DNA from 3 places in the Pseudomonas allokribbensis genome. Region 1 is predicted to be linked to each of the others. Evidence: predicted binding sites of a transcription regulator. Region 1 holds the regulator's gene; each other region holds the start of a gene.
What was found. The regulator FliA, encoded in region 1, starts transcription of late flagellar genes. The targets are predictions, from matches to a motif close to CTAAAGTTTNNNNNNNNNNNGCCGNTAA.

Region 1 (10,210 bases):
GATCCTGGTTGGCGCCGTGTTGGGCTTCTCCTTGCAGCTGTTCTTCCAGGCCTTCGTGGTCGCGGGGCAGATCGTTGCGATCCAGATGGGCATGGGCTTCGCCTCGATGATCGACCCTACCAACGGCGTGTCGGTGGCGGTGATCGGGCAGTTCTTCACCATGCTGGTGACGTTGCTGTTCCTCGGCATGAACGGTCACCTTGTAGTCTTTGAGGTGCTGACTGAAAGCTTCACCACGCTGCCGGTCGGCGCAGGCCTGATGACCGCGCATTACTGGGAGCTGGCCGGCAAGCTCGGCTGGGTGCTTGGCGCGGCATTGATGCTGGTGCTGCCGGCTGTCACTGCGCTGCTGGTGGTCAACATTGCATTCGGTGTGATGACCCGGGCGGCGCCACAGCTGAACATTTTCTCGATCGGCTTCCCGCTGACCCTCGTGCTCGGCTTGTTCATTGTCTGGGTCGGGCTGGCGGACATTCTCAATCAGTATCAGCCGCTGGCCGTCGAGGCCTTGCAGTTGCTACGCGAACTGGCACAGGCGCGCTGAGTCATGGCAGAGAGCGAGAGCGGTCAGGATAAAACAGAAGACCCCACGGAGAAGCGCAAGAAGGACTCCCGGGAAAAAGGCGAGATTGCGCGCTCCAAGGAACTCAACACCTTGGCGATCATGCTCGCCGGTTCCGGTGCGCTGCTGGTGTTCGGCGGGATGTTGGCGCAGGACTTGATGGAGCTGATGCGCCTGAACTTCACGCTGTCGCGCGAAGTGATCATGGATCAGAGCTCCATGGGCAAGTTCCTGATGAATTCCGGGGTGATCGCACTGGTGGCGATCCAGCCGATCATGATCACCTTGCTGCTGGCGGCGTTTCTCGGGCCGATCGCCCTCGGCGGCTGGTTGTTTGCTGCGGGTTCCCTGGCGCCCAAGTTCAGTCGGATGAACCCAGGCGCGGGTCTCAAGCGCATGTTTTCCATGAAGTCGGTGATCGAACTGCTCAAGGCGCTGGCCAAGTTCCTGATCATTCTGGCGGTGGCGCTGGTGGTGTTGTCCGGGGATGTCGACGACTTGTTGCGCATTGCCCACGAACCGCTGGACCGGGCGATCATTCACAGTCTGCAACTGGTGGGCTGGAGCACTTTGTGGATGGCGTGCGGTTTGATCATCATCGCGGCCGTCGACGTCCCGGTGCAGCTCTGGGAGAGCATTAAAAAGCTCAAGATGACCAAGCAGGAAGTGCGCGACGAGCACAAGGACCAGGAAGGCCGGCCGGAGGTCAAACAGCGGATTCGTCAGGTCCAGCGCGAGATGTCGCAGCGCCGGATGATGGCGGCGATCCCCGATGCCGACGTGGTCATCACCAACCCGACGCACTACGCCGTGGCGCTCAAATACGACTCGGAGAAGGGCGGGGCGCCGATGCTGCTGGCCAAGGGCAGCGACTTCCTGGCGCTGAAAATCCGCGAAATCGCCGTGGCCAACAACGTCATGCTGCTCGAATCGCCGGGGCTGGCGCGTTCGATCTATTACTCCACCGAGCTGGAAGAAGAGATCCCTGGTGGCCTGTATCTGGCGGTCGCTCAGGTACTGGCCTACGTCTACCAGATCCGCCAGCACCGTGCGGGCAAGGGCAAGTTCCCGGAACCGCTCAAGGACGATCTGCCGATCCCGCCGGATCTGCGGCGCGATTCCTGATGGTGATGAAGCAAAAAAACCGCCTCCGGTTGAACCCGGTGGCGGTTTTTTTATGCCTGATGACATGCGTTGGCTTTGAGGCCGCCACGACGCCTTTCTCAAGCCTTTACACGGAGGTCTGCGACTGCGGTAGTTCCAGATTATTCAGTACCCGATTCGCTGCCAGCTCCCCGAGCATGATCAGTTGCCCGATGCCCGTCAGCGTCCTGCGCTGCGCGGCGGGCATGAGGTGGGCGAAGTCATTGGCGATGGTTCTGGCGGAAGCGAGGGTTTCGCAGAGCTCGACCAGCAGCTCTTCGTTTTTGAAGTCCGCGGTAACGGCAAACATTCGGCGGGTTTTGCGCGGTGGTGGCGTGGAGCCGGGCGGGCAGAGATAGTGATCGAGGGCGCGGTCGGCGGCTTCGTGAAGCTTTCTGGAGTCGAGGGATTCGTAGGGCGAGGCGGGGTCGGTTTCGGGTGGATTGGGTGTTGGTTTGATCATGGTGAAGCTCCTTTGTGGTGGAGCCGCCAAATCCAGTCGCTAAACAGGAAGGGTGGCGGCTGTACGCGGGTTAGCGAACCGGTCAAAGGCACCCGGGTAGACCACGAGGGTCTCCCGCATACAGCCACCATAACGAAATTGCAGACAAACAGATCCGCAACGAAGCCTGGAACGCTGGTGCACCTTTAATCTGAGCGAGTCGCTAAACCCGATCGCTGATTCGTCAGCGACCGACCCACAATAGAACCCGACCTCAAAGCGCACAAGCCGGCGGATTCTGGCGTAGCTGTAGGCAACGGCGCAAGGATTCGTAGCCTGTAAGGCGTGTCTGAAGGTGTCTTTTAAACACCAGAGTTTAAAAGGCACTTTTTGCTGACTTCTTGCGAAGGCACCATCCCGCCCAGCAGAAAAACCACGCTCAAACCCCTCTGTTTCAATCATCGGCAAAAGTTGGAAGGCTTCTTGCAGTAGCCGCCGTGCGCCCGCTCTGGGCGTCAAAAGTTTGCTTTAAAGGAACGGGGAAAACCGGTGGATCGCTCTCAGTTAATCAACAGTGCTCGCTCGAACATTGCCGATCTCAGTCGGGGCAATCTGGGTGTGCCGCTGTTGCTGCTGGTCATGCTGGCGATGATGATGTTGCCGGTGCCGCCGTTCCTGCTCGACGTGTTCTTCACCTTCAACATTGCCCTGTCGATCGTCGTGCTGCTGGTCTGCGTGTACGCGTTGCGGCCGCTGGATTTTGCGGTGTTCCCGACGATCCTGCTGGTGGCGACGCTGTTGCGACTGGCGTTGAACGTGGCGTCGACGCGAGTGGTGATGCTCCACGGTCAGGACGGCCACGCCGCTGCCGGTAAGGTGATCCAGGCCTTCGGTGAGGTGGTGATCGGCGGTAACTACGTGGTCGGTATCGTGGTCTTCGCGATTTTGATGATCATCAACTTCGTCGTGGTCACCAAGGGTGCCGGGCGGATTTCCGAGGTGAGCGCGCGTTTCACCCTCGACGCGATGCCCGGCAAACAAATGGCAATCGACGCCGACCTCAACGCCGGTCTGATCGACCAGAACCAGGCCAAGGCCCGCCGTTCCGAAGTCGCCCAAGAGGCTGAGTTCTACGGTTCTATGGACGGTGCCAGCAAGTTCGTCCGTGGTGACGCCATCGCCGGCCTGCTGATTCTGTTCATCAACCTGATCGGCGGCATGGCCGTCGGTATCTTCCAGCACAACATGACCTTCGCCGACGCCGGCAAGGTTTACGCCCTGCTGACCATCGGTGACGGTTTAGTGGCGCAATTGCCATCACTGTTGTTATCTACAGCGGCAGCAATCATGGTGACCCGTGCTTCCGGTTCGGAAGACATGGGCAAGCAGATCAATCGCCAGATGTTCGCCTCGCCGAAAGCGCTGGCGGTGGCGGCCGGTCTGATGGCGGTCATGGGCCTGGTGCCGGGCATGCCGCACTTCTCCTTCCTGAGCATGGCGGCCCTGGCGGCTGGTGGCGCGTACCTGTTCTGGAAAAAGCAGAACGTCGCCAAGGTGCAGGCGCTGCAAGAGGTTCAGCGTCAGCAGGAGCTGCTGCCTTCGCCGGCCCGCGCCATGGAAACCAAGGAGCTGGGCTGGGACGACGTGACGCCAATCGACATGATCGGCCTGGAAGTCGGTTATCGCCTGATTCCGCTGGTGGACCGCAACCAGGGCGGGCAATTGCTGGCGCGGATCAAGGGCGTGCGCAAGAAGCTCTCGCAGGATCTGGGCTTCCTGATGCCGACCGTGCACATCCGCGACAACCTCGACCTGGCGCCGAGTGCCTATCGCCTGACCCTGATGGGCGTGATCCTGGCCGAAGCCGAGATCTACCCGGATCGCGAACTGGCGATCAACCCGGGGCAGGTCTACGGCACGCTCAATGGTATTACCGCCAAAGATCCGGCTTTCGGCCTGGAGGCGGTGTGGATCGAAGTCAGCCAGCGTGCTCAGGCACAATCGCTCGGTTACACCGTGGTGGACGCCAGTACCGTGGTCGCCACGCACTTGAACCAGATTCTGTACAAGCACTCCAGTGAGCTGATCGGCCACGAAGAAGTGCAGCAACTCATGCAATTGCTGGCCAAGAGCTCGCCAAAACTGGCGGAAGAGCTGGTGCCGGGTGTGGTGTCGCTGTCGCAACTGCTCAAGGTGCTGCAAGCACTGCTGGCCGAACACGTGCCGGTGCGCGACATCCGCAGCATTGCCGAAGCCATCGCCAACAATGCCGCCAAGAGTCAAGATACCGCCGCTTTGGTGGCCGCTGTGCGGGTCGGCGTTTCTCGCGCCATCGTCCAAAGCATTGTAGGGACTGAGTCGGAGCTGCCAGTTATCACGCTGGAGCCAAGGTTGGAACAAATATTGCTCAATAGTCTGCAGAAGGCAGGACAAGGCTCGGAAGAGGGCGTTCTGCTGGAGCCAAGCATGGCCGAGAAGCTGCAGCGTTCGCTCATCGAAGCGGCGCAGCGTCAGGAAATGCAAGGTCAGCCGGTGATCCTGTTGGTAGCAGGCCCGGTTCGCGCGATGCTCTCGCGCTTTGGCCGCCTGGCAGTCCCTGGACTGCATGTGCTGGCCTACCAGGAAATTCCGGACAACAAGCAAGTGACCATCGTTGCGACAGTAGGGCCCAACGGCTGAGGTAGTGGTTTATGCAAGTTAAGCGTTTTTTCGCCGCCGATATGCGTCAGGCCATGAAGCTGGTTCGTGATGAGCTGGGCGCTGATGCCGCCATCATTGGCAACCGCCGCATTGCCGGCGGCGTCGAGCTGACGGCGGCGCTGGATTACAAACTGTCGGCGCTGGCGCCGCGGGTTCCGAACATGGAACTCGAAGACGAGCTGCGCAAGACCCAGTCGCGCATCGTCACCGCCCAGGCCGAACTGAGCATGCGTGGTGAAGCCGACGGCAACACCAATCGCCAGTTGTTCTCCGGTCTGCCATTGACCGCCGGCCTGCCGCTGACGGCTGCCGAGCCTCTGACAGAACCGACTTACGCTGCTCCGGCGCGTCCGGCACCTGCGCCTGCACCGGCTGCCGCTGGCGTTGATCCGCGTGCGCTGGATTCGATGCGTTTCGAACTCAACAGCCTGCGCGAGCTGATGGAAGTGCAACTCGGCACTCTGGCCTGGAATCAGCTGCAAGGCAGCCGTCCGGCTCAGGCGAACCTTTATCGTCGTCTGCAACGCATCGGCTTGTCCGGCCCGTTGTCCCGCGACCTGCTGGCGCTGACCAGCGATATCGAAGAACCTCGTCAGGCCTGGCGCATGTTGCTGGCGCACCTGGCGCGGATGATCGCCACGCCGGAAGTCGAGCCGCTGGAAGAGGGCGGGATCATTGCCATGGTCGGTCCTGCCGGCATGGGCAAGACCACCACCCTGGCCAAACTGGCCGCCCGTTACGTGCTCAAGTACGGCGCGCAGAACATTGCGCTGGTGAGCATGGACAGCTTCCGCATCGGTGCTCAGGAACAGTTGAAAACCCTGGGCCGGATCCTCAATGTGTCGGTGACCCACGTCGACCCGGGCCAGTCCCTGGTGCAGGCGCTGGATCCACTGCTGCGCAAACGCGTGGTGCTGATCGATACCGCCGGCCTGCAGGCCAGCGATCCGGCACTGCGCATGCAGCTGGAAAGCCTGGCCGGTCGTGGCATTCGGTCGAAAAATTATCTGGTACTGGCAACCACCAGCCAGAAACAGGTTCTAACCGCCGCTTATCACAGTTACAAGCGTTGCGGGCTCGCCGGGTGCATCCTGACTAAACTGGATGAGACGGCCAGCCTTGGCGAAGTGCTGAGCCTGGCGATCAGTCATGAACTGCCGGTCGCCTACCTGACCGACGGCCCACGGATTCCGGATGATCTGCATCTGCCGCGCCGTCATCAATTGGTCAGCCGCGCCGTCAGTGTGCAAATGCAGGAAGAACCCAGCGAAGAAGCCATGGCTGACATGTTCGCTGATATCTACCACAGTCCCACCAAGCAGGTTGGCTGAGGTAATGAACAGTTTTTGTACCTACATCGATGGTCTGCCATGCATTGTTCCGGTTGTGAACGCGCAGCCAGTAATGTGGCCTCCGTCTATGCAAGACAAGGTAAAGAAATAACATGGGCAGCATGCATCCCGTACAGGTGATCGCGGTGACCGGCGGCAAAGGTGGCGTCGGCAAGACTAACGTGTCAGTGAACTTGTCCCTGGCGCTGGCAGAGCTTGGCCGTCGGGTCATGCTGCTGGACGCCGACCTGGGTCTGGCGAACGTCGACGTTCTGCTGGGCCTCACGCCCAAACGTACCCTGGCCGATGTGATCGAGGGCCGCTGCGAGCTGCGCGACGTGCTGTTGCAAGGCCCCGGCGGGATTCGCATCGTGCCGGCCGCTTCCGGCACCCAGAGCATGGTTCACCTGAGCCCGGCCCAGCATGCCGGTCTGATTCAGGCGTTCAGCGACATCGGCGACAATCTCGACGTACTGGTGATCGACACCGCTGCGGGTATTGGTGACTCGGTAGTCAGTTTCGTTCGCGCAGCGCAAGAAGTGTTGCTGGTGGTCTGCGACGAGCCGACCTCGATCACCGACGCCTACGCCCTGATCAAACTGCTGAACCGCGATTACGGCATGAACCGCTTCCGCGTCCTGGCCAACATGGCCCAGAGCCCGCAGGAAGGTCGCAATCTGTTCGCCAAGTTGACCAAGGTCACGGATCGCTTCCTCGACGTCGCCCTACAATACGTCGGTGCGGTGCCTTACGACGAAAGCGTGCGCAAGGCGGTGCAGAAGCAGCGTGCGGTCTATGAAGCCTTCCCGCGTTCCAAGTGCGCACTGGCGTTCAAGGCGATCGCGCAAAAGGTCGACACCTGGCCGCTGCCCGCCAATCCGCGCGGCCACCTCGAATTTTTCGTCGAGCGCCTCGTGCAGCAAACGGCAGGACCTGTGCTATGACCGCCAGCGGTATGAATTTCTACAAGAAGTCGGCACGTGACGCGCAGTACGAGCTGATCGAGCGTTACGCGCCACTGGTCAAACGCATTGCTTACCACTTGCTGGCGCGATTGCCGGCCAGTGTGCAGGTCGAAGACCTGATCCAGGCCGGAATGATCGGCCTGCTCGAAGTCTCGACCAAATACGACGCCAGCAAAGGCGCCAGTTTCGAAACGTACGCGGGCATCCGGATCCGCGGCGCCATGCTCGATGAAGTACGCAAGGGGGACTGGGCACCGCGCTCGGTTCACCGCAACACCCGTATGGTCAGCGACGCGATTCGCTCGATTGAAGCTAAAACCGGCCGTGACGCTAAAGATCACGAGGTTGCGGCCGAACTCCAATTGAGTCTCGACGATTACTACGGGATTTTGAACGACACCCTGGGCAGCCGACTGTTCAGTTTCGACGACCTGTTGCAGGACGGCGAACACGAAGGGCTGCACGAGGATGGCGCAAGTGCTCATCTTGAGCCGTCGCGCGATCTGGAAGATGAGCGCTTCCAGGCTGCGTTGGCGGACGCGATTGCCAATTTGCCGGAGCGTGAGCGACTGGTGTTGGCGCTGTACTACGACGAAGAGCTGAACCTCAAGGAAATCGGTGAAGTCCTTGGCGTCAGTGAATCGCGGGTCAGCCAGTTACACAGCCAGTGCGCGGCCCGCTTGCGGGGGCGTTTGGGGGAGTGGCGAGCGCGCTGAAGGCAGTGTGGGGACGCTGCGAACGAGGCTGGTGCGGTGGTGAACGGCACCGGTCTTGCTCTGTTGTGCTCCAGACAGTCATCGAGTGCTTTGCCGGATTGATTGAAATGGCGCGTCCAGGTGCTGGGCGCGTTTAAGACTGCTTGGAGGTCGAATTGAACAAAGACATGAAAATCCTCATCGTTGATGACTTCTCAACGATGCGGCGGATCATCAAGAACCTGTTGCGTGACCTTGGGTTCACCAACACCGTTGAAGCCGACGATGGCACCACTGCCATTCCGGTGCTCAACAGCGGCAGCATCGACTTTCTGGTGACCGACTGGAACATGCCTGGCATGACCGGTATCGACCTGCTGCGTCACGTGCGCGCCGATGAAAAACTCAAGCACCTGCCAGTGCTGATGGTGACTGCTGAAGCCAAGCGCGAGCAGATCATCGAAGCGGCCCAGGCCGGCGTTAACGGCTACGTGGTCAAACCTTTCACGGCTCAGGCGCTGAAAGAAAAAATCGAGAAGATTTTCGAACGCATCGGCTGATGACGCGCGGGGGAGCTATGGAGCATAACGAATCTTCACAGGGCGACTTCGAGTCGACTCTGAAAAAACACGCGGTCGAACTGGTCGAAAGCCTTGAAAAAGGCAGGTTCGGCGACGCTGTGCAACTGATCCATGAGCTCAATCAGACCCGTGACCGTGGCCTGTACCAGGAAGTGGGCAAGCTCACGCGCGAACTGCACAGTGCAATCGTCAACTTCCAGATCGACCCGCATATGCCGCAGGCCGAGGAAGTGTCGCAGATCACTGATGCGACCGAGCGTCTGGGCTATGTGGTCAAGCTGACCGAAGCGGCAGCCAACCGCACCATGGACCTGGTGGAAAGCGCCACGCCGGTGGTCAATGGCCTGGCTGACGAAGCCCAGGCATTGAGTGCCGACTGGGGACGTTTCATGCGCCGTGAAGTCGGGGCTGAAGAGTTCCGCGAGCTGGCGCGTCGGGTCGACGGTTTTCTGGCACGCAGCAGCGCGGACAACCGCGCGGTGTCGAGCAACCTCAACGACATTCTGCTGGCCCAGGATTACCAGGACCTCACAGGTCAGGTGATCAAGCGCGTGACCCAGTTGGTCACCGAAGTCGAAAGCAATCTGCTCAAACTCGTGCTCATGGCCAGTCAGGTGGACCGCTTTGCGGGCATCGAACATGACCGTGCGGCAATGCTCGCTGAAAAAGATCCACAAAAACATCTCTCGCAGGGTGAAGGTCCGCAGATTCATGCCGATAAACGAGAAGACGTTGTGTCCGGTCAGGACGATGTGGACGATTTGCTATCCAGCCTTGGATTTTGAGTTTTTTTGGGTTTTTAGACCTGTAGGAGCACCCCATTAATGAGCTTCGGCGCCGATGAAGAGATCCTTCAGGATTTCCTGGTTGAGGCCGGCGAGATTCTTGAGCAACTGTCCGAACAACTGGTCGAGCTGGAAAGCCGTCCGGATGACGCAGATCTGCTCAACGCAATTTTTCGCGGTTTCCACACTGTAAAAGGGGGCGCCGGCTTCCTTCAGCTCAATGAGCTGGTGGAGTGCTGTCACATCGCCGAAAACGTGTTCGACATCCTGCGCAAGGGTGAACGTCGCGTAGATGCAGAACTGATGGACGTGGTGCTCGAAGCGCTGGACGCGGTGAACAGCATGTTCAGCGAAGTCCGCGATCGCAGCCCGATTACTGCCGCAACCCCGGAACTGCTGGCCGCCCTGGCGCGTCTGGCTGAACCGCAATCGGCGGATGAAGCCCCGGCTTCGCCTGTTGCCGAGATGATCGAAGAACTGGTCGTCGAAGGCGATTCGGGCGATATCACCGATAACGAATTTGAACAGTTGCTGGACTCGCTGAACGCCGTCAAGGCCGAAGCCGAAGCCCCGGCGGCTGCCGCTGCGCCTGCTTCCGATGAAGCGGCCAGCGATGAAATCACCGACGCCGAATTCGAGTCGCTGCTCGACCAGTTGCACGGCAAGGGCCAGTTCGCGGCCGACGCCGTGGCACCGACAGCCGCTGCACCTTCTGCTCCGGCGGTGGGCGACAGCTCGGACATCACCGACGACGAATTCGAAGCCTTGCTCGATCAGTTGCACGGCAAGGGCAACTTTGCCGTCGATGCGCTGGAATCGGCGATTGCGTCGGTGCCTGCATCGGCTGCTCCGGCAGCGGCTGCGGCCGGTAGCGATCTGATCAGCGATCACGAGTTCGAATCGCTGCTCGACGATCTGCATGGCAAAGGCAAGTTCACTGACGTCGCCACCGGTGCCGTCGTGACGGCCGGCAATGCTTCTGCTGTTGCAGCGCCTGCCGCCAAGG
Region 2 (10,210 bases), 3.2 Mb from region 1:
ATCACCCAGCGCCCCGGCCCTTTCGGGTCGAAGTAGCGCTGCAGACGATCGGCGGACAAGCCGCGACCGATCGCCAGGCTGTCGTACTCGCCGGTCTTGCAGTTGGTCAGCATGCTGCCGGACAGATCCGTGGCAACGATCTGTACGCCCATTTTCAACTGGCCGATGTTGGTCCGTTCGAACTCGTCGATCGACATCGACAGCGAATAGGGTTCCTGACCCGACGAGCACGCCGCCGACCAGATCCGCAGACGCTGGTTGGGAGCAGCCTTGATCGCTTCGGGCAGCACCTTGTTCTTCAAGACTTCAAACGGATAGGTGTCGCGAAACCACAGGGTTTCGTTGGTCGTCATGGCATCGACCACCTGCTCGCGCAAACCGCTGCGCGGCTGGGTCTGGATGCGCTGTACCAGCTCACCCAGGGACTTGATGCCTTGCTGCTCCATCAGTTTGTTGAGACGGCTCGAGACCAGGTACTGCTTGTTTTCACCGAGCAAAATGCCACAGGCTTTTTCCAGGAAGACCCGGAACTGTTCGAAATCCAAATTACCCGTAGACAAATGATGCCGCCTCTTAAATCGTGTTGATCGCCAGGGACGAAAAGTCCCTAGCTGATATCTGCTGCTTTGATCCGGTCGACTACCCGGGATGCCAGGTCATCAGGACGGAATTTGGCCAGGAAGTCATCGGCACCGACCTTCTTGACCATCGCCTGGTTGAACACACCCGACAACGAAGTATGCAGGATGATATGAAGCTTTTGCATGCGAGGGTCGCTGCGGATTTCGGCCGTCAGGGTGTACCCGTCCATCTCCGGCATTTCGATGTCGGAGATCATCATCAGGAACTCTTCTTCCGGCTTCTTGCCCTCATCGACCAGCTTGCGCAGGTAATCCAGCGCCTGCTTGCCGTCGTTCAGCGCCACCACTTCAACGCCTACCGTCTGCAGGCAACGCGTCACCTGCTTGCGCGCCACCGACGAGTCATCGACCGTCAGCACCCGCAGAGACAGCGCCTTGCTCTGGGTCTCGACATCCACCACGCCGACCGAAATCGCTTCCGGTGTCGGTGCGACTTCCGCCAGCACCTTCTCGACGTCGATGATTTCGACTAACTGATTGTCCACCCGAGTCACAGCGGTCAGGTAATGATCACGACCGGTCCCCTTGGGTGGCGGATGGATCTCTTCCCAGTTCATGTTGACGATACGTTCCACCGAGCGCACCAGGAAACCCTGGGTCTTGGTGTTGTATTCCGTGATGATCACGAACGGACTGTTCTTGTCTTTCAACGCCCCGGAGCCGGTTGCCATTGCCAGATCAAGGATCGGAATGGTCGCCCCCCGGATATTCGCCACCCCGCACACGACAGGACTGGACTTGGGCATCAGCGTCAGTTGCGGGCACTGCAGCACTTCCCGAACCTTGAACACGTTGATCCCGTAGAGTTGCTGGCCGTCGAGACGGAACAACAACAGCTCCAGGCGATTCTGCCCCACCAGTTGCGTGCGCTGGTTCACCGAATCCATTACACCAGCCATGCCCAGACTCCTACACCAACGCCAAGTGTTGTTGCGACGCACATTCATTGCTAAACGGCACGGCGCTTGCTTTTTAACTCTTATGAACATTCAAACGACATTTTTCCGACGCCTGACATCCCCCCTTCGCAGAGGACTTTGCGCGGTGTCTGCCGCTTGCCTGTTTTTCGCGGGCAGCCCTGCCATTGCTGATGCGGTTACCTTGCCTGACATGCTTATCGGCGTCACTCAGGGCTTTCTTGAATTCACCGTAGAAGACTATCTGGCTACCAGTCAAACGGAAGGGCGTTATGAAATCGAGGTCAAGCAGCTCGATCCGCGCATGCACATGCCTATGTGCGACAAGGAATTGACAGCGTCGCTGGAGAGCCCGGCACGTCCTTTGGGGCGCGTAACCGTCAAGGTTCGCTGCGAAGGCGCCTCCCCCTGGACCGTGTTCGTACCCGCTCAAGTCCGCCTGTTTCGCCCGGTCGTGACCACCACTCGCCCGCTCAAGCGCGCCGGGATCATCGAGCCCCAGGACGTGACCCTGCGCGAGCATGATGTGAGCCTGATCAACCAGGGCTTCCTGACGTCGGTGGATGAGGCGATCGGGCAAAAATTAACCCGACCAACGGTCGCCGACCAAGTGATTACCCTGGTGCATCTGGAACAGGCGGAAGTCGTTCGCAAAGGCGATCAAGTGGTGATTACCGCCCGCAGCGGCACGCTCTCCGTGCGCATGCCGGGCGAGGCCCTGTCCAACGGTGGCCTGAAAGAACAGATTCGAGTGAAAAACCTCAATTCCCAACGGGTCATCAAGGCGCAGGTCATGGCGCCGGGCCAGGTGGAAGTGGCAATGTGAACAACGATTGGAGCAATGACAGGAAAGCCTCGTGAGGGATCGCGCAGAAAACTGGCGCCAACCTGAGCTGTTCCCTAAACTGTGCCGCAGCAGGATCTGTGCGGCGCATGCAGGCTCATTGGTAAAAGAGCCTAAAGTTTTCCAGGGGATGGCCGAGAACATGGCAAGCGTCCAAATTCCCAGAGGTTTTTAACATGGTCATCGATTTCAGCCGTTTGAACAGCTCCTCGTCACTTACGGGCAGTACACGTACCAGCACGCCTAAGGAAACCGCCGAAACCGGTACTTCCGCGACGCTGAATACCCCGGCCGAACAGGCCAGTACCGCAAAAAGCGGGGAATCGGTACACCTCAGCAATGAGGCTCAACAGTTGCAGAAGGTCACTGACAAGCTGCGCGATCAGCCTGCCGTCGACAAAGCCCGCGTGGCCGAGTTGAAAGCAGCGATTGCCGATGGCAGCTATAAAGTCGACAGCAACCGTGTAGCCAGCAAACTGCTCAACTTCGAAGCCCAGCGCTAGGCCTCGGTCAGCGCCAGGCTTTTGGACGCTTAAAACCCAAGGCCAGCCATGCACGACACTACTTTATTGCAACTGATCACCGACGACTTTGCTCCAGCTCAACAATTGCTGGAGTTACTGCAATCCGAGTCCCTCGCCTTGCACGGTCGCGACATGCCGCTGCTGGAAGAAATTCTGGCGCGCAAACAGGCATTGATCATTCTGCTTGAGCAGCATGGCCGCAAACGCAGCGAAATCCTCGCCAGCCTCAATCTGTCGCTCGACCGTCAAGGCTTGGAACAACTGGCCAGCCAGTCGAGCATCGGCGAGCAGTTGCTGACCCAGAGCGACGTTCTGACCGACCTGATCGCCCAGTGCCAGGCGACCAATGCCAAAAATGGCCAGTCGATCGTGATTCAGCAGGCCGCCACGGCCAATCAGCTGAAAATCCTCACCGGCGGCGAGCCACCTGCGCTCTATGACGCCAGTGGCACCTTCTCCAAACTGCAGAAACCCCGCGCGCTCAGTCAGGCGTGATGCGTTCTTCTATGCTTGCGCCCTATCAACGCGCGAAACATGCTGGCAAAATACTGGCCAGCCGTAGTCAAATTTTGTCTGGAGATTGATTTAACGTGTCCAACGTCCTCAGCGCGGATGATTCTCCGCAGCCACCAAAGGTGCTCACCACGCCTCTGGAAATCTCCAGCAACCTGCGCCAGCTGCAAGAGAGCCACGATCCGCTGATCATCACCTTTCACGAACGCAGCCAGCGCTTCCAGAGCTACCTGATCAAGGTTGACCGGGATACCGCCACGATTGCCCTGGATGAAATGATCCCGCGCGATGGCGAACGCTTCCTGCTGGCGGGCGAGCCGTTCAAGGTCGAAGGTTTCCATGAAGGCGTACGCATTGCCTGGGAATGCAACGGCACGCTGGATATCAAGGAATCCGACGGTGACCGCTTTTACATTGGCGAGATGCCCACCGAAGTGGTCTATCACCAGCGCCGCAACGCCTTTCGCGCGGCACTGAAGCTGACCGATCTGGTCAGCGTCGAACTGGGTGGCGAAAAGCTCAAGTCGCCGATCGGTGGCAAGTTGCTGGATATTTCCGCCACCGGCTGCAAGCTGCGTTTTGAAGGTGATATCACCGACCGCCTGCAACTGGGCCAGGTCTACGATCGCCTGATCGCCCCGCCGCTGTTCGGCAATCAGCCAACATCGGTCGAGCTGCGCTACCTGCACTTCGAAGAAAAACTCAACATCACCTTCGCCGGCCTGCGTTTTCACAACATCAGCGGCCCGGCGGCGCGTAACGTCGAGCGTTTCGTCTATCAGCTGCAACGTGAAGCACGGCGTTTCGACAAAGACGATCTCTGATTCGTACGCACCATGAAAAACGGGCAGTCCCTTGCGGTGACTGCCCGTTTTTTTATACCTGGTGTTTTTTCAGAATCAAGGCCTGGCGCCGCTGATGTCCGGCGCAGGATTGTCGTTGCCGGCCTCAGGCTCCACAGGTGACTCAGATTCAGGTGCGGACTCAGGTGCCGGTTCAGGCGCGACGTTATTCTGCATCTGCTCCTGCACCACTTGCTCATCGACCCGCGGATCGAGCGCGGCCACCAGCGGCGAACTGGACATGCTGTCCGGCATCGCCACGTGATGCAGCGGTGCGTCGTCGACCTGGTGCAGATTGGTCACGGCTTTCGGCCGGATGCGCCACACCAGCACCAGCGCAAAGAAGCTGAAGAACGCATACAGGCTCTGGCTACCGAACATTTTCATCAACACACCGGCCAACAACGGCCCGATGCTGGCGCCGACCCCGTAGGTCACCAATAGCATCGCCGTCAGCGAGACCCGCCGATCCCCTTCGACATGGTCGTTGGAGAACGCCACGGCCAGCGGGTACAGGCAGAATTGCACCAGAGAGCACAGGAAACCGACACCGAACAAGACCTCCAGTGGCACCTGCGGCAGGATCGCCAGCGGCAACGCGGCTACGGCCAGAAACCCGGCAAAGCAACGGATCAGCAAGGCCCGGTCATAGCGGTCGGACAACCAGCCCAGTGGCCACTGCACCAGCAGCCCAGCAAAAATGCAGGTACCCATGAACAGACCGACCTGTTCGGTGGACAACCCCTGCTGCGAGGCATAGAGCGGCGCCAGACCGTAGAACGAACCGATGATCAGACCGGCACCGAGTACCGTACTCAACGACTGCGGTACGCGCTTGATAAAGAAGCGAGGCTCCATCGGTGCCGGATGCAACGGCGCCGGGTGAATCCGTCGGGTCAGTGCCACCGGCACCAGACACAGAGCAAAACACAAGGCGACCAGCATCAGCAGTTCCAGGCCCAGCCCCGGGTGCATGACCAGAATCAGCTGACCGAGTACCAGCCCCAGGTACGAGGCGATCATGTAGCCGCTGAACACCACGCCGCGCTGGTTGGCGTCAGCCTGTTCGTTCAGCCAGCTCTCGATCACCATGTACTGGCACATCATGCCGAGGCCGACGATGGTCCGCAGCACCAGCCAGGCCGGCAACCAGTCCACCAGACCATGACCGAGCACCGCCGCGCCGACGATCCCGGCACACGCCGAGTAAGCGCGGATATGCCCGACCCGGGCAATCAATCGGTGACCGATCTTGCCGCCCAGCACCAGACCGAAATAGTTGGCCGCCATCAACGCACCGACCCACAGTCCGTCGACATGGTCGGCCGCCAGACGCAAAGCCAGATAAGTAGAAAGAAGGCCCGAGCCGATCAACATCATCAGCGAGGCGAAATACAGCGCTCGAAAGGATTTCCAGATTTGGCGCATCGGCGTTCCGAGCGGCTCCTTGCGGTGAGTATCGGGCTATCAAACGATAGCCCGATGGCGACAGTTCGTCAGGCCTGGGCAGCTAGAACACGCCGTTCCCAGGGAGTGATTTCATCAAAGAAACTGGTCAACTCCATGGTTTTCGAAGCGATGTAGCCTTCGATGAACTCCTTGCCGAACAGTTCCTTGGCCAACTGGCTGCGTTTCAGACGCTCAAGTGCAGCGTGCATCGTGCACGGCAGCGAAAGATTGTCCGGCACTTCGAATTCACCCTGGATCGGCGCGCTCGGCTCCAGCTCATGTTCGATACCGTGCAGACCGGCCGCCAGACTCGCGGCAATCGCCAGGTAAGGATTGGCATCGGCGCCCGGCAAACGGTTCTCGACCCGACGGGCGACCGGCGAACTGGCCGGAATACGCAGGCCCGCAGCACGGTTGTCGTGGGACCAGCAAGCATTGTTCGGCGACGCAAACGGATGGCACAGACGCTGGTAGGAATTGACGTTCGGTGCAAACAGCGCGGTGAAGTCAGCCATACCCGCCTGCTGCCCGCCGATGAAGTGGCGGAACATCGCGGTCGGCTGACCGTTCTCATCGCTGAACACATTCTTGCCGCTGCCGATTTCGACGATGCTCTGGTGAATGTGCATCGAACTGCCCGGCGTGTGCGCCAGCGGCTTGGCCATGCAGACCACGGTCAGGCCATGCTTGAGCGCGACTTCCTTGAGCAGGTGTTTGAACAGGAAGGTCTGGTCGGCCAGCAGCAGCGGATCACCGTGCAGCAGGTTGATCTCGAACTGGCTGACGCCCATTTCGTGCATGAAGGTATCGCGCGGCAGGCCCAGGGCCGCCATGCATTTGTAGACTTCACTGAAGAACGGTCGCAGACCGTTGTTGGAGCTGACGCTGAAGGCCGAGTGACCGTCCTCGCGACGACCGTCGAGACCGACTGGCGGCTGGAAAGGTTGGGTCGGGTCAGTGTTCGGAGCGAACACAAAGAATTCGAGTTCAGTCGCCACTACCGGCGCCAGGCCGAGAGCTGCGTAGCGAGCAATGACTTTCTTGAGCTGGCCACGGGTCGACAGGTTGGAGCTTTCGCCGGTCAGTTCGTCGGCATCACAGATGGCCAGCGCGCGCGGCTCCTGGCTCCACGGTAGAGGATGGATTTGCGCAGGGTCGGCCACCAGCGCCAGGTCGCCATCATCGCTGCCGTAGAACCGCGCAGCGGGATAGCCCCCCATGATGCATTGCAGCAGCACCCCCCGGGCCATCTGCAAACGCCGCCCTTCGAGGAAACCCTCGGCGGTCATTACCTTGCCTCGTGGTACGCCGTTCAAATCCGGCGTGACACATTCAATCTCATCAATGCCCGTCAATCGCTGCGCGAGTGAACGCTGGCCATCGGTTGTCATGACGCAATCCTTGTTATTGTGCGAGCCGCGAACGGCGACCCGGACAAAATAGGCTTCAGCTGTTCGGAATATCAAGCAGCGGCCAACAAAAAGACTTCGAGTCGATGAATCCGTGATTCAGGGCAGGTAAATACTGAACACACCGCCACCCAGTGGCCCGCCATTGCGGATCTCGGTCCGGCCGCCGACACCGTTGCGCTGATGCAGCGCCGCGATGCGTCCGGCGAAGTACAGACCGAGGCCGGTACTGCCGCTGCTGTGATTGATGCCCTGCACATAATCGGCCTGGCGCTCGAGCATCTCGACCGGGTAACCGGGGCCATCGTCATTGATGCTCAGAACCAGCTGCCCGGCCTCGTCGCTGACAGTGATCAGCAGCGATTCACGGGCGTAACGGATCGCGTTGTTGATACAGTTGCCGAGCACCGAGGCGATCAGTTCGCGGTCGAAGAAACCCAGGGGGCTGAGCGGGTCGACTTCATAAGTGGCAATGATCCCGCGACTGGCGAAAACCTCCTGATGTGCCGCCAGTTGCGCCTCGATGAAATCGTCCAGCTCGTGGTAGGCCGGCTGCAACGGCATCTGGTTGACGCCGAGCTTGTACAGCCCGAGCAACTGCACCAGCATGCCGTTGAGGTGAGCGAACTCGAAGTCGATCACGCCCTGCTCCGGCACCTTTCGCTGGGCCTCGGGCAGACGCGCCAGCCATTGGCTGTGGGCCTGCATCAACATGGCCAGAGAGTTCTTCATGTCGTGCACGGTGGAGGCAATCACCGTGGAAAAATCCAGTGCCTGCTCGTCTTGGTTCATTCGCCAAACGCCTTGCTTTTCAGCTTCTGATAACGCGGATAACGCGCGTCGGTGTCGGGCATCATGCCCACCAGTTTCAGGCAGGCCCGACATTCTTCCAGCTCCGCCGACGGCACACTGGTGTCGGTGCCGTGCAGCAGCGACTGCGCCATGTTCAGCGCAATACTGATGTTCTTCGGTTGCATCTTCAGCGCCTTGCGGAACACCTCGCGGGCCTCCACCAGGTTGCCGGTCTTGTACACGCGCACGCCCTGACGGTTGAGGTCGGCGGCGGCATTGCTGGAGCTGAGAATAGTCGGGTCGTCGGTGAGCTTGGCGATGTCTTTCATCACCGTCGGGTCATCGCCGTAGATTTCCGCGCAGCTCTTGAGCATCGACGTGCCCGCCTCGGCCTGGCCGAGCATCTGCAATTGCTTGGCGACCAGCAGCGCGGCCTCGGGGCTCATGAACTGCTCCATGCCGTCGAGACGCATCAGCGCTTGCTCGGTGAGTTTCTCGGCAGTTTCGGCGTCGTTGAGCAGCAGACTGGTGGCCTTCATCAGACGCGCACGAATCTGCAGGCCCGGGTCGGTCGGGTTCTCCTTGGCCACGGCACTGAGGGTGGTGTTGATCTCCAGTCGCGTGCGGGTATCGAGGCCTTTCTCGCTGCCCTTGCTGATCAGCGCATGGGCCAGGCCCAGATTGCTCTCCGGGTCCTTGAAGCGCGACTGCGCGCCTTGGGAGACGGCCTGACGGTAGGCCCGCGACGCCGTGTCGAAATCCTCGTTGGCCATCGCCAGTTTGCCGAGCAGTGCCTGGCGACGTACCGCCAGCGGCGACAGACGGATCGCCTCTTCCAGCACCTGTTGCGCGCCCTTGGTGTCGCCTTCAGCCACCAGGACATCCGCCATGCCGTCGTACAGCGCCGGCATCATTGGGAATACCTTCAGGGCTTTTTCATACACGCCTTTGGCCTGGGCAATCTGACCGCGCTTGAACAGCAACTTGCCCAGACCGGCAAATGCCCATGGCAGCGGTCGGTCGGCGATGATGCTGTCATACAGCCGCTCAAGTGCTTCGTTCTGATTCATGTCGCGCAAGGCATCGGCGCGGTAACGCAGGCACAGCGGCGAATAGCGGATGTCCTGTTTGCACAGGGCGATACAGGCGTTGAGCACTTCGACCGGTTTGCCACGGTCGAGGGCTTGCAGAATCGGTTTGAGCAGGGTCTTGCGCTGCTCCAGACGCTCCAGGCGCTGGGCCAGGCCGATGCGGTTGAACGGCTTGGTCAGGTACGCATCCGGCTCGTGCTCCAGGGCACTGAGCACCATCGCCTGACTGGTCTCGGCGGTGACCATCACAAACACCGCTTCGTGACTGATCAGCTTGTCCACCATCAGGTCTTCCAGCACCTGCTGACCGTTTTTCTTGCCGTCACCGAGGTGGAAGTCCTGGAGGATGAAGTGATAGGACTTCTGCGCGCACATTTTCAGCGCCTGCTCACCGGTGTCGGCGGTGTCCACGTCCTTGACGCCCAGCTCGCGCAACATCGAGCGTACGGAACTGCGGAAATCCGAGAAATCATCGACGATCAGAAAACTCTTTTGGTGATACGACAGCATCGAGGATTTCCAGGCAATTGAAGAGGATGGACCGAGGGCAAATTTCAGGCGCGCAGATGATAGCTGCCGGCCAAATGCTATCAAGCGATTTCGTGCGACTCTGAAGTCACCGAATGGGTTATCGGCCGGATCAACGGTTCTCTTGAAGCGGGGCTTCAAGATTCGTTGTACAGCGATTACCCTGCGCGCCTGCTCCCACCCTCCTACTTCAAGGTTTTCATCGTGTACATCAAAGGACGCTACATCGTGTCGGCCTGTGCACTGCTGTTTTTCCAGCAGGCACAGGCGAGCGGAATGGACTGCACAAAGGCTGTGAGTGTTGTGGAGAATGCGATTTGCGCGGACAAATCGCTGTATGAACTCGACGTACAAATGGGCTCGGCTTATCGAAAGTTGATGAAAGCCACCCCACAGGCCCAGGCCGAACTGAAGTCGGCTCAGCGTCAGTGGCTGAAAGTGCGCGATGAATGTGTCGACAACGTCAGTTGCCTGAACCAGCGCTATCAAGATCGCTTGCAGATGTTAAACGTGCAGTGGATCGAGGCCGTTGCCTACAAGCCGGACGACACCGACAAACAGGTCATGAAGGAGCTGCAACAACGTATTCGGGACATGAGCAAGGGCCATCCGGAGTTTGCGCTGGAGCGAGCACTGGGTTCTCTCACGACCGAAAAAGGC
Region 3 (10,210 bases), 2.7 Mb from region 1:
GAAATCCCTGCGCACCATCCACAACAGAAACAGCGCGAACACGGTGCCGAACAGCAAGTGCTGACGACGGCTGTCGCTGAACAACTCGACCCACGGCGCGCGGCAAATCGCCCAGAGCAGCACCGGCAGGTAAATCAGCCAGCCGAGGGTCAGACTTGTCGATGACAGCAGTTCTGCACCGATCATGATCCCATCACCTTCATTCGCACCGCAGACTCCTTTGATTGGCGCTCCTGTGTCGAAGTTTACACCGCCACCTTGGTGAAACTGCCGATGCAAAGCTTTCTGCTTGTCGCAATTGAACGCTAAGCTTGGGCCTATGGATGACTCAGATTATTTACGCCTGCTGACCATCGCGGCCGAGCAAGCCAACGCGTTCCTGTCCAATGCCCGCAAATGGGAGCGTGAGCGTTGGGTCTGCCAGCGCCTGCTGCAAGGCCTGAATATTCCGTATCGCGCCGACGAATTCGCCCCGGCCGGCGAGCCACCGGACGTGTTGTTTCGCGATGCCAACTTCGAGGTGTTTTTCGTCCTCGACGAAGGCCGCCGCCTCAACGATGAATGGCGCGATGAGCTGCAACGTCGACGCAGTGCATTTTCCCTGAGCCAACTGGTGCGCCGCGAGGCCAAGCCACGGCGGATTCCGGCCAACGAGTTTCTGCTCAGGCTGGCGCCGACCTTGCGCAAGAAAGCGCACAACTACAAGGAACGCGGCATGGACCTGGGCGAACTGGACATCATCGCCTTCGCCAGCCTCAAGCGCGAAGTGCTCGACCTCAACAGCCACTTTCCTCCGCCCACCGAATATTTGCGACAGGGCTGGCGCTCGCTGTCACTGGTCGGACCGACGTTCGCCCGCGTCTTGTTCGCCCACCCCGATGCACCGGATTTCCTGCGCAGCAACCTGGGTCGCAGCATCGTGTTCGATGTCGGGATCAGCCTGTAATCCCTAAGCAGGATGGCGCAAACACTGGCCGGATGTTACAAAAGCGCAATCATTCGCCCGGATGACATGCGCCGTTCAACGCTCGCAGGCAAACCGCTGTAACGTCTGCGCATTCAGCAACGTCTATCCCTGACGAGGCCTCATATGACCAGCCGCCTGAACCCCGATGACCAGAAGCATGTCGAAGAGTACCTGCAGTTGTCCCAACACCGTGTCGAGCGCCGGCCATTCCGGCCGTGGATGCTCCTGGTGGTGGTGCTGGCAGTGACCATTGGTCTGGGCCTGTTGAGCCGATTTATCAGTTACCTGACGCTATGAGCTGCATCGCGCTCGCTCGGGTAACCGCACCGATTTCCTTTAAAAACCTTGCGAGCTATTCCCATGTCCCATCGTATTGTCATTGTCGGCGGCGGCGCCGGCGGTCTGGAGTTGGCTACCCGTCTGGGTAAGACTCTGGGTAAACGCGGCACTGCCAGCATCATGCTGGTCGACGCGAACCTCACGCACATCTGGAAACCGCTGTTGCACGAAGTGGCCGCCGGATCGCTGAACTCCTCCGAAGACGAACTCAACTATGTCGCCCAGGCCAAATGGAACCACTTCGAGTTCCAGCTGGGGCGCATGAGCGGGCTCGATCGTGAGCAGAAGAAGATTCAGCTCGCCGCCACCTACGACGAAAACGGCGTGGAACTGGTTCCGGCGCGGGAAGTGCCTTATGACTCGCTGGTGATCTCGGTCGGCAGCACCACCAACGATTTCGGTACCCAGGGCGCAGCGCAGCACTGCCTGTTCCTCGACACCCGCAAACAGGCCGAGCGTTTCCACCAGCAATTGCTCAATCACTATCTGCGTGCTCACGCCGGGCAAACCGATGTGGTCCAGCAGATCAGCGTGGCCATCGTCGGCGCCGGCGCCACGGGCGTCGAACTGGCGGCCGAGCTGCACAACGCCGCTCATGAGCTGGCGGCCTACGGTCTGGACCGGATCAAACCGGAAAACATGCACATCACCCTGATCGAAGCCGGGCCACGGGTGCTGCCAGCCCTGCCGGAGCGTATCAGCGGGCCGGTGCACAAGACCCTGGAAAAACTCGGGGTCAATGTGATGACCAACGCGTCGGTCAGCCAGGTCACCGCCGACAGCCTGATCACCGCCGATGGCAACGAGATCAAGGCCAGCCTGAAAGTCTGGGCTGCCGGGATCCGCGCGCCGGGTTTCCTTAAGGACATCGATGGCCTGGAAACCAACCGCATCAACCAGCTGCAAGTGCTGCCGACCTTGCAGACCACCCGCGACGAAAACATTTTCGCCTTCGGTGACTGCGCCGCCTGCCCGCAACCGGGCTCGGATCGCAACGTTCCGCCACGGGCCCAGGCTGCGCACCAACAGGCGTCGTTGCTGGCCAAGTCGCTGAAACTGCGGATCGAAGGCAAGACCCTGCCGGAGTACAAGTACACCGACTACGGCTCGCTGATTTCGCTGTCGCGTTTTTCGGCTGTGGGTAACTTGATGGGCAACCTGACCGGCAGCGTGATGCTCGAAGGCTGGCTGGCGCGGATGTTTTACGTGTCGCTGTACCGCATGCACCAGATGGCGCTGTACGGCCCGTTCCGCACGGCGATGCTGATGCTGGGCAGCAAGATCGGACGCGGCACCGAGCCACGTCTGAAGCTGCACTGATGTAAAACGCTGTGGGGGCGGGCCTGCTCGCTCCCACAGGGTTTTGTCTTTTACTGTATCTGCCCGCGCTTTCCTCACCTTCGCTTACAAACGCCCCCGCTCCTCGACACAGACGCGATACACCGCCACCGCTTAATGGCCACACCCGAGCACACCTGCTCCGGCTGATCGCCCTTAACGTGTGGTTGCGCAGTGCAACCGAAGGAGAATGAAATGACCCGCACTTCGAAAATTGGCAAAACCTCCCTTGGCCTGGTCGGTGCCGTACTGGCTGGCGGCCTGATGCTGTCCGGCTCGGTGTTCGCCGCACAACCGCTGGCCCAGGGCTACATGGTTGCCTCGGCTGAAACCTCGGTGAAAACCCCGGAAGGCAAATGCGGTGAAGGCAAATGCGGCGACGCGTCGATGGCCAAGACCGACACCGATGGCGACGGCAAAGTCTCGCGCGCCGAGTTCCTGAAGGTTGCGCCGAAGTCCGACTTCGACAAGATCGACACCAACCATGACGGCTTCATCGACGAGCAAGAGGCTTACAACAACGTCAAAGCCAACTTCGAAGCCAACGGCAAGAAAATGCCGAAAGGCCTGTTCGAACACCTGAAAGACCAGGACGGTGCCTGATTTTCATTCTGTCCCGACAAAACAAAGCCGCGCTTTCTCTCACGAGGAGCGCGGCTTTTTTACGTCTGCCGGGATTACAGCTGGAAGCGCCGCACCATACCCTGCAATGCATTGGCCAGTTTCGATAGCTCATGACTGGAAGCGCTGGTTTGATCGGCGCCGGCCGCCGAACGCACCGACAAGTCACGGATGTTCACCAGGTTGCGATCCACTTCCCGTGCCACTTGCGCCTGCTCTTCGGCGGCGCTGGCGATCACCAGGTTGCGTTCGTGGATCTCATGCACCGACGCGGTGATGGTTTGCAGCGCCTCACCGGCCCGCTCGGCCAGCACCAGCGTGGTGGACGCACGCGAGGCACTGGCCTGCATCGACTCCAGCGCCAGGCATGAACCGTTGCGCATGCCTTGCACCATCTGCTCGATTTCCTGAGTCGATTGCTGCGTGCGATAGGCCAGCGCGCGGACCTCGTCAGCAACCACCGCGAACCCGCGTCCGCTCTCCCCGGCCCGCGCCGCTTCGATGGCGGCGTTGAGCGCCAGCAGGTTGGTCTGCTCGGCGATCGCCCGGATCACGTCCAGCACCTTGCCGATGTCTTGAGATTGATTGGCCAGTGATTGCACCAACTCGCCGGTGTGTTGCACCTCACTGGCCAGCGCATTGATCGCGCTGGCGGTTTCACTGACCCGCTCTTGCCCCAGATGCGCCGATTCGCTGGACTGGCGTGTCGCGTCGGAGGTCGACACTGCATTGCGTGCGACCTCTTCGACCGCGGTGGTCATCTCATTGACGGCGGTGGCGGCCTGTTCGATTTCGTTGTTCTGTTGTTGCAGGCCTTGGGTGCTGTCGAGCGTGACGGCGTTGAGCTCGTCGGCGGCGGTCGCCAGTTGCGTGGCTGAACCGTTGATGCCTTGCAGGGTTTCACGCAGGTTTTGTTGCATGGTCGCCAGCGCCTTGAGCAAACGGCTGACCTCATCATTGCCATCGGTCTCGATCGGACGCGTCAGATCGCCTCTTGCGACGTTTTCCGCAGCATCCACAGCGGCGCTCAGGGGGCGAACGATGCTGCGCGTCAGCAGCATCGCCAGGGCCACGGTCGCCAATGCTGCCAGCGCGATGAACAGGCTGACGATGGTGCGTGAGGTTTCGTAGTGCGCGGCGGAGTTGCGGCTTTCGGCGGCGACCTGTTTGGCGAACAGATCCGCCAGGTCATTGAGTTGTTTGCCGGAGCCATCGACCACGGTTTTCATGTCGACCAATAGCAGCTTGGTCAGCTCGTCACGCTTGCCTTGCTCGGCCAGTGCGAACGATTGAGCGATGCCGGCACGGTAGGCCGCGAAAGTTTTCTTGAACTGATCGTACAACTGCTGCCCTTCCGGGGTGGTGACCAGTCGGTCGTACGCGGCGATTTTCTCGCTCAGCTCCTTGTCGCGGGTGTCCATCTGGCTGCGGTAGGTGGCGACGTTGTTCGGGTCCTGATCCAGCGCCATGCGCAGGGAGATGGTGCGGATGCGCAGCATGATCTCGCGGATCTCGTCACCGCCACGAATGCTCGGCAGCCACTGATTCTCCACGGCGACCTCGCTCTCGCGGATGCTCGACATCTGCCCCAGGGCAAACACGCCGAGCAACGCCACCAGCACAGCGATCAGGGCAAAGCCCAGGGCGGCACGGGGAGCAATATTCAACTGACGAAGCAACATGACGAACGCCCTTTTTCTTGTATTGGCCGGATTCAAGGGGCGATCGACGGCAGCCCCTTTTCGTTAGCGGGCTATCGGCAAGTTGTACGATGACTTGAATGAAACATGTCTGGAGGGCAAAAAAAATCCCCGTATCTTTCGATACGAGGATTTTTAATATGGTCGGGGTAAGGGGATTCGAACTCCTGACATCCTGCTCCCAAAGCAGGCGCGCTACCGGACTGCGCTATACCCCGGTAAAAAAAAGGCGACCTTTCAAAGATCGCCTTCTTCGATCAGCGCTTTTGGCCTCTGATCTTAAGATTCGATCCCAGCGTTAACTGGTTTCAAAAATGGTGGGTCGTGTGGGATTCGAACCTACGACCAATTGGTTAAAAGCCAACTGCTCTACCAACTGAGCTAACGACCCAAAAATGGTCGGGGTAAGGGGATTCGAACTCCTGACATCCTGCTCCCAAAGCAGGCGCGCTACCGGACTGCGCTATACCCCGGCTTGAAATTGGCTCCGTGACCAGGACTCGAACCTGGGACCCAATGATTAACAGTCATTTGCTCTACCGACTGAGCTATCACGGAACTACATATTTCAATTTACTACGGTGAAACTTGCAGCTTCTCGACATCGTTTTCGCATCGCTGCGTTCGTGTGTCTGAGGCGCGCTATTCTACAACCTAGAACACCTCTGTCAACCCCCTAAATTGCTTTCAAGTTAATGATTTGCAACTTATTTCAGATTTCTGCCCAGTGAGCTGAAACCGTGTTGGTGACTGACTGCGGGGCGCACTTTACAAGCCTTTTCCTTTGAGTTCAACAGCCTAACGAAAAAAAAGGCCTCGCAGTGCGAGGCCTTCCTTACTTCACCACCTTCAGGTGTCAGTTGAACGTGATCTCGTCGTTCTCCACGACACCGGTCGCGGTCTCGCCCGGCAGGAAGCGTCCCGACAGGATCAACTGCGCCAGCGGGTTCTCGATCCAGCGCTGGATCGCCCGTTTCAGCGGCCGTGCGCCATAGACCGGGTCGTAGCCGACGGCAATCAGCTTGTCCATCGCCTCCGGGCTCAGTTCCAGCTTCAGCTCGCGCTCGGCCAGACGACTGCGCAGACGACCCAGCTGGATCTCGGTAATGCCCGCGATCTGATCCCGCGCCAATGGCTCGAAGATCACCACTTCGTCGACCCGGTTGATGAACTCCGGACGGAAGTGGGTGGAAATCGCATCCATCACCGCTGCACGTTGCGCCTCACGGTCACCGACCAGTTCCTGGATCTGCATCGAACCGAGGTTGGAGGTCATGACAATCACGGTATTGCGGAAATCCACCGTACGGCCGTGGCTGTCGGTCAGACGACCATCCTCCAGCACTTGCAGCAGGATGTTGAACACGTCCGGGTGCGCCTTCTCGACTTCGTCCAGCAGGATCACCGAGTAAGGCTTGCGCCGTACCGCTTCGGTCAGGTAACCGCCCTCTTCATAACCCACGTAGCCTGGTGGCGCACCGATCAGCCGCGCCACGGAATGTTTCTCCATGAACTCGGACATGTCGATCCGCACCATCGCCTCTTCAGTATCAAAGAGGAATTCGGCCAGCGCCTTGCACAGCTCGGTTTTACCGACACCGGTCGGGCCGAGGAACATGAACGAGCCGCTCGGACGATTCGGGTCGGACAACCCGGCACGGGAGCGCCGCACCGCATTGGCCACTGCGACCACGGCTTCGTCCTGGCCGATCACACGCTGGTGCAACAGGCTTTCCATCTTCATCAGCTTGTCGCGCTCGCCTTCGAGCATTTTCGACACGGGGATACCGGTCCACTTCGAGACGACTTCGGCGATTTCCTCTTCAGTCACCTTGCTGCGCAACAACTGGTTCTCGCTCTTGCCGTGCTGGTCGACCATTTGCAGGCTGCGCTCCAGATCCGGGATCACCCCGTACTGCAACTCGGCCATGCGGTTCAGGTCGCCTTTGCGGCGCGCGGCTTCCAGCTCCTGACGGGACTGTTCGATCTTCTGCTGAATCTGCGCAGAACCCTGCACCTCGGCTTTTTCCGAGTTCCAGATTTCTTCCAGATCCGAATACTCACGCTCGTGGCGGACGATTTCTTCCTGGAGTTTTTCCAGGCGCTTCATCGCTGCCTCGTCGCTTTCTTTCTTCAGTGCCTGGGATTCGACTTTCAGTTGAATCAGGCGACGCTCCAGACGATCCAGCACTTCCGGCTTGGAGTCGATCTCCATACGGATGCGGCTGGCCGCTTCGTCGATCAGGTCGATCGCCTTGTCCGGCAACTGCCGGTCAGTGATGTAACGATGGCTGAGCTTGGCCGCGGCGATGATCGCACCGTCGGTGATCGCGACCTTGTGGTGGACCTCGTAACGCTCCTTGAGGCCACGCAGGATCGCGATGGTGTCTTCTTCACTCGGCTCGTCCACCAGCACTTTCTGGAAGCGCCGTTCGAGAGCCGCGTCCTTCTCTATATATTGGCGGTACTCGTTGAGCGTGGTCGCGCCGACGCAGTGCAGCTCGCCACGGGCCAAAGCCGGTTTGAGCATGTTGCCGGCGTCCATCGAGCCTTCGCCTTTACCGGCACCGACCATGGTGTGCAGTTCGTCGATAAACAGAATGATTTGCCCTTCCTGCTTCGACAGCTCGTTGAGCAGGGATTTCAGGCGCTCTTCAAACTCACCGCGATACTTGGCACCAGCAATCAGCGCACCCATATCGAGAGACAGCAGACGCTTGCCCTTGAGGCCATCCGGCACTTCGCCGTTGATGATGCGCAGGGCCAGACCTTCGGCAATCGCGGTTTTACCCACGCCCGGCTCACCGATCAGCACCGGGTTGTTCTTGGTGCGGCGTTGCAGAACCTGAATGGTGCGACGGATTTCGTCGTCACGGCCGATCACCGGATCGAGCTTGCCGTCTTCGGCGCGCTTGGTCAGGTCGACGGTGTACTTATCCAGTGCCTGACGCGATTCTTCGTGGTTGGCGTCATTGACCGCTTCACCACCGCGCAGGTTGTTGATTGCGTTTTCCAGCGCCTTTTTGCTCACGCCCTGGCCGAGCAGCAACTTGCCGAGCTTGCTGTTCTCGTCCATCGCGGCGAGCAGCACCAGCTCGCTGGAAATGAACTGGTCGCCCTTCTGCTGGGCCAGACGGTCGGCCTGGTTGAGCAGACGCGCCAGATCCTGCGACATGTTCACATCGCCGGTCGGGTTCTGGATTTTCGGTAATTGATCGAGCTCTTTGGTCAGCTCTTTGCGCAGGCTGTTGACGTCGAAGCCCACCTGCATCAACAGGGGTTTGATCGAACCACCCTGCTGTTCAAGCATGGCTTGCATCAAATGCGCCGGCTCGATGGCCGGATGATCGTGGCCGACAGCCAGGGATTGGGCATCGGACAACGCCAACTGTAATTTGCTGGTTAAACGGTCTATACGCATGGGTCACCTTCCTTTTGAGCAGGCCGGACCTAAAAAACCATCCTGAATAAAGAAACCTGCCAGATACCGCTATAGATGCGGTCGATTCTGGAAGATTCAAGCGTCAGGGAGTTGATACAGGTCAGACAAGCTTAGCGGGTGAGCCAGACTAGAGAAGCAAAGCGACCGGTGCGTGGCGCACGGCGGTAGGAAAAGAAGCGCGGATCGGTCACGGTACAGAAACCGCCACCATAAACAGCAGTGACACCCCGAACCGCCAGACGCAGTCGCGCCAGCTTATAGATGTCGGCCATGAACTTGCCGGCATTGTGGCTCGGGACAAAGGCTGTCGCGGCTTCGGGCAATTGATTGATGAAGACTTCCCGGACTTCCGGGCCGACTTCAAAGGCCTGCGGGCCGATGGCCGGGCCGAGCCAGACCAGAATGTCTTTCGGATCGACGGCCAGACTGTCGAGGGTGGCTTCCAGCACGCCGGCCGCCAGTCCACGCCAACCGGCATGAGCCGCTGCCACACGAGTACCGGCACGGTCGCAAAACAACGCTGGCAGGCAATCGGCGGTCATCGCTGAACAAGCAATACCGGGTGTTGCAGTCCAGCTGGCATCCGCCGTGGCCACCACGGACGGATCGGCATGTGCCACGGCAATCCCGTGCACTTGCTGCAGCCAGGCAGGCTTTATAGAGAAGTGTTCGGTCAGACGCCGACGGTTTTCGGCGACGGCCTCAGGGCGGTCATCGACATGATCGCCCAGATTGAGGCTGTCGAACGGCGCCTCGCTGACGCCGCCCTCGCGGGTGGTGACACAGGCCTTGACGCTGGCCGGCGCGGGCCAGTCCGGCGTCAGCCAGTTCATCCGACGAATGCCTCGCGATCCTGCTTGAGCAGCGTCAGCAGCCAGACGAAGTCTTCCGGCAACGGCGATTCCCAGCTCATGCGCACACCGGTGGTCGGATGATCCAGCTCCAGGAACCGTGCGTGCAGCGCCTGACGCGGGAAGTGCTTGAGCGATTCGACCATGGTCGGGTTCGCCGCCGGCGGAATGCGGAAACGACCGCCGTACGCCGGGTCGCCGACCAACGGGAAGTTGATGTGCGCCATGTGCACGCGGATCTGGTGGGTACGACCGGTTTCCAGCTTCACCCTTACGTGGGTGTGCGAACGGAAACGCTCCAGCACGCGATAGTGGCTGACGGCAGGCTTGCCACCTTCCATCACCGCCATGCGCTGGCGCTGCTGGCCGTGGCGACCGATCGGGGCGTTGATCTTGCCGCCGGCCGTCACCACGCCGATCACGATGCACTCGTAGATCCGGCTGACGCTGCGGCTTTGCAGCTGGGCGACCAGTTTGGTCTGCGCCTGAATGGTCTTGGCCACCACCATCAGACCGGTGGTGTCCTTGTCCAGGCGATGCACGATACCGGCGCGCGGGACATTGATAATGTCCGGCACGTGGTGCAGCAAGGCGTTGAGCAAGGTGCCATCGGCGTGACCGGCAGCCGGGTGCACCACCAGGCCCGCAGGCTTGTTGATCACCAGGATGTCGTCGTCTTCATAGACGATGTCGAGCTCGATGTCCTGAGCGACCCATTCACCCTGGGCCTCCTGCTCGGCGGTCAGCTCAAGAATGGCACCGCCATGAACGATGTCGCGCGGGCGGATGACCGCCCCGTCCACAGTCAGGCGACCTTCTTTGATCCAGGCGGAAAGGCGCGAGCGTGAGTGCTCTGCGAAGAGTTGGGCGGCGACTTGATCGAGGCGTTGGCCGCCCAATTCGGACGGCACCTCTGCGCGAAGTTCAATTTTATCGGACATGCTCGGACTGG

Region 2: a site for FliA is predicted at 2,516-2,543, ahead of flgM (flagellar biosynthesis anti-sigma factor FlgM). Genes of this name have one in related genera too.
Region 3: a site for FliA is predicted at 5,019-5,046, ahead of IF199_RS25730 (methyl-accepting chemotaxis protein). Genes of this name have one in related genera too.

Annotation. Positions count from the first base shown of each region.
Region 1 covers NZ_CP062252.1:1,769,379-1,779,588, forward strand. Annotated here, with positions in the region: gene fliR (flagellar biosynthetic protein FliR) at 1-544, shown strand, start outside; gene flhB (flagellar biosynthesis protein FlhB) at 548-1,687, shown strand; gene IF199_RS08130 (DUF6124 family protein) at 1,794-2,168, opposite strand; gene flhA (flagellar biosynthesis protein FlhA) at 2,697-4,826, shown strand; gene flhF (flagellar biosynthesis GTPase FlhF) at 4,838-6,178, shown strand; gene fleN (flagellar synthesis regulator FleN) at 6,292-7,122, shown strand; gene fliA (RNA polymerase sigma factor FliA) at 7,119-7,859, shown strand; gene IF199_RS08155 (chemotaxis response regulator CheY) at 8,027-8,398, shown strand; gene IF199_RS08160 (protein phosphatase CheZ) at 8,416-9,204, shown strand; gene IF199_RS08165 (chemotaxis protein CheA) at 9,244-10,210, shown strand, end outside.
Region 2 covers NZ_CP062252.1:4,938,739-4,948,948, forward strand. Annotated here, with positions in the region: gene cheR (protein-glutamate O-methyltransferase CheR) at 1-560, opposite strand, end outside; gene IF199_RS22555 (chemotaxis protein CheV) at 608-1,540, opposite strand; gene flgA (flagellar basal body P-ring formation chaperone FlgA) at 1,623-2,384, shown strand; gene flgM (flagellar biosynthesis anti-sigma factor FlgM) at 2,579-2,905, shown strand; gene IF199_RS22570 (flagella synthesis protein FlgN) at 2,954-3,421, shown strand; gene IF199_RS22575 (flagellar brake protein) at 3,517-4,263, shown strand; gene IF199_RS22580 (MFS transporter) at 4,339-5,709, opposite strand; gene IF199_RS22585 (glutamine synthetase family protein) at 5,778-7,019, opposite strand; gene IF199_RS22590 (sensor histidine kinase) at 7,239-7,931, opposite strand; gene IF199_RS22595 (tetratricopeptide repeat-containing response regulator) at 7,928-9,532, opposite strand; gene IF199_RS22600 (lysozyme inhibitor LprI family protein) at 9,755-10,210, shown strand, end outside.
Region 3 covers NZ_CP062252.1:5,604,660-5,614,869, forward strand. Annotated here, with positions in the region: gene IF199_RS25705 (energy-coupling factor ABC transporter permease) at 1-186, opposite strand, end outside; gene IF199_RS25710 (DUF1780 domain-containing protein) at 320-946, shown strand; gene IF199_RS25715 (DUF3094 domain-containing protein) at 1,091-1,264, shown strand; gene IF199_RS25720 (NAD(P)/FAD-dependent oxidoreductase) at 1,328-2,626, shown strand; gene IF199_RS25725 (HvfA family oxazolone/thioamide-modified RiPP metallophore) at 2,840-3,247, shown strand; gene IF199_RS25730 (methyl-accepting chemotaxis protein) at 3,322-4,947, opposite strand; tRNA gene IF199_RS25735 (tRNA-Pro) at 5,107-5,183, opposite strand; tRNA gene IF199_RS25740 (tRNA-Lys) at 5,281-5,356, opposite strand; tRNA gene IF199_RS25745 (tRNA-Pro) at 5,362-5,438, opposite strand; tRNA gene IF199_RS25750 (tRNA-Asn) at 5,448-5,523, opposite strand; gene clpB (ATP-dependent chaperone ClpB) at 5,822-8,386, opposite strand; gene pgeF (peptidoglycan editing factor PgeF) at 8,518-9,240, opposite strand; gene rluD (23S rRNA pseudouridine(1911/1915/1917) synthase RluD) at 9,237-10,199, opposite strand.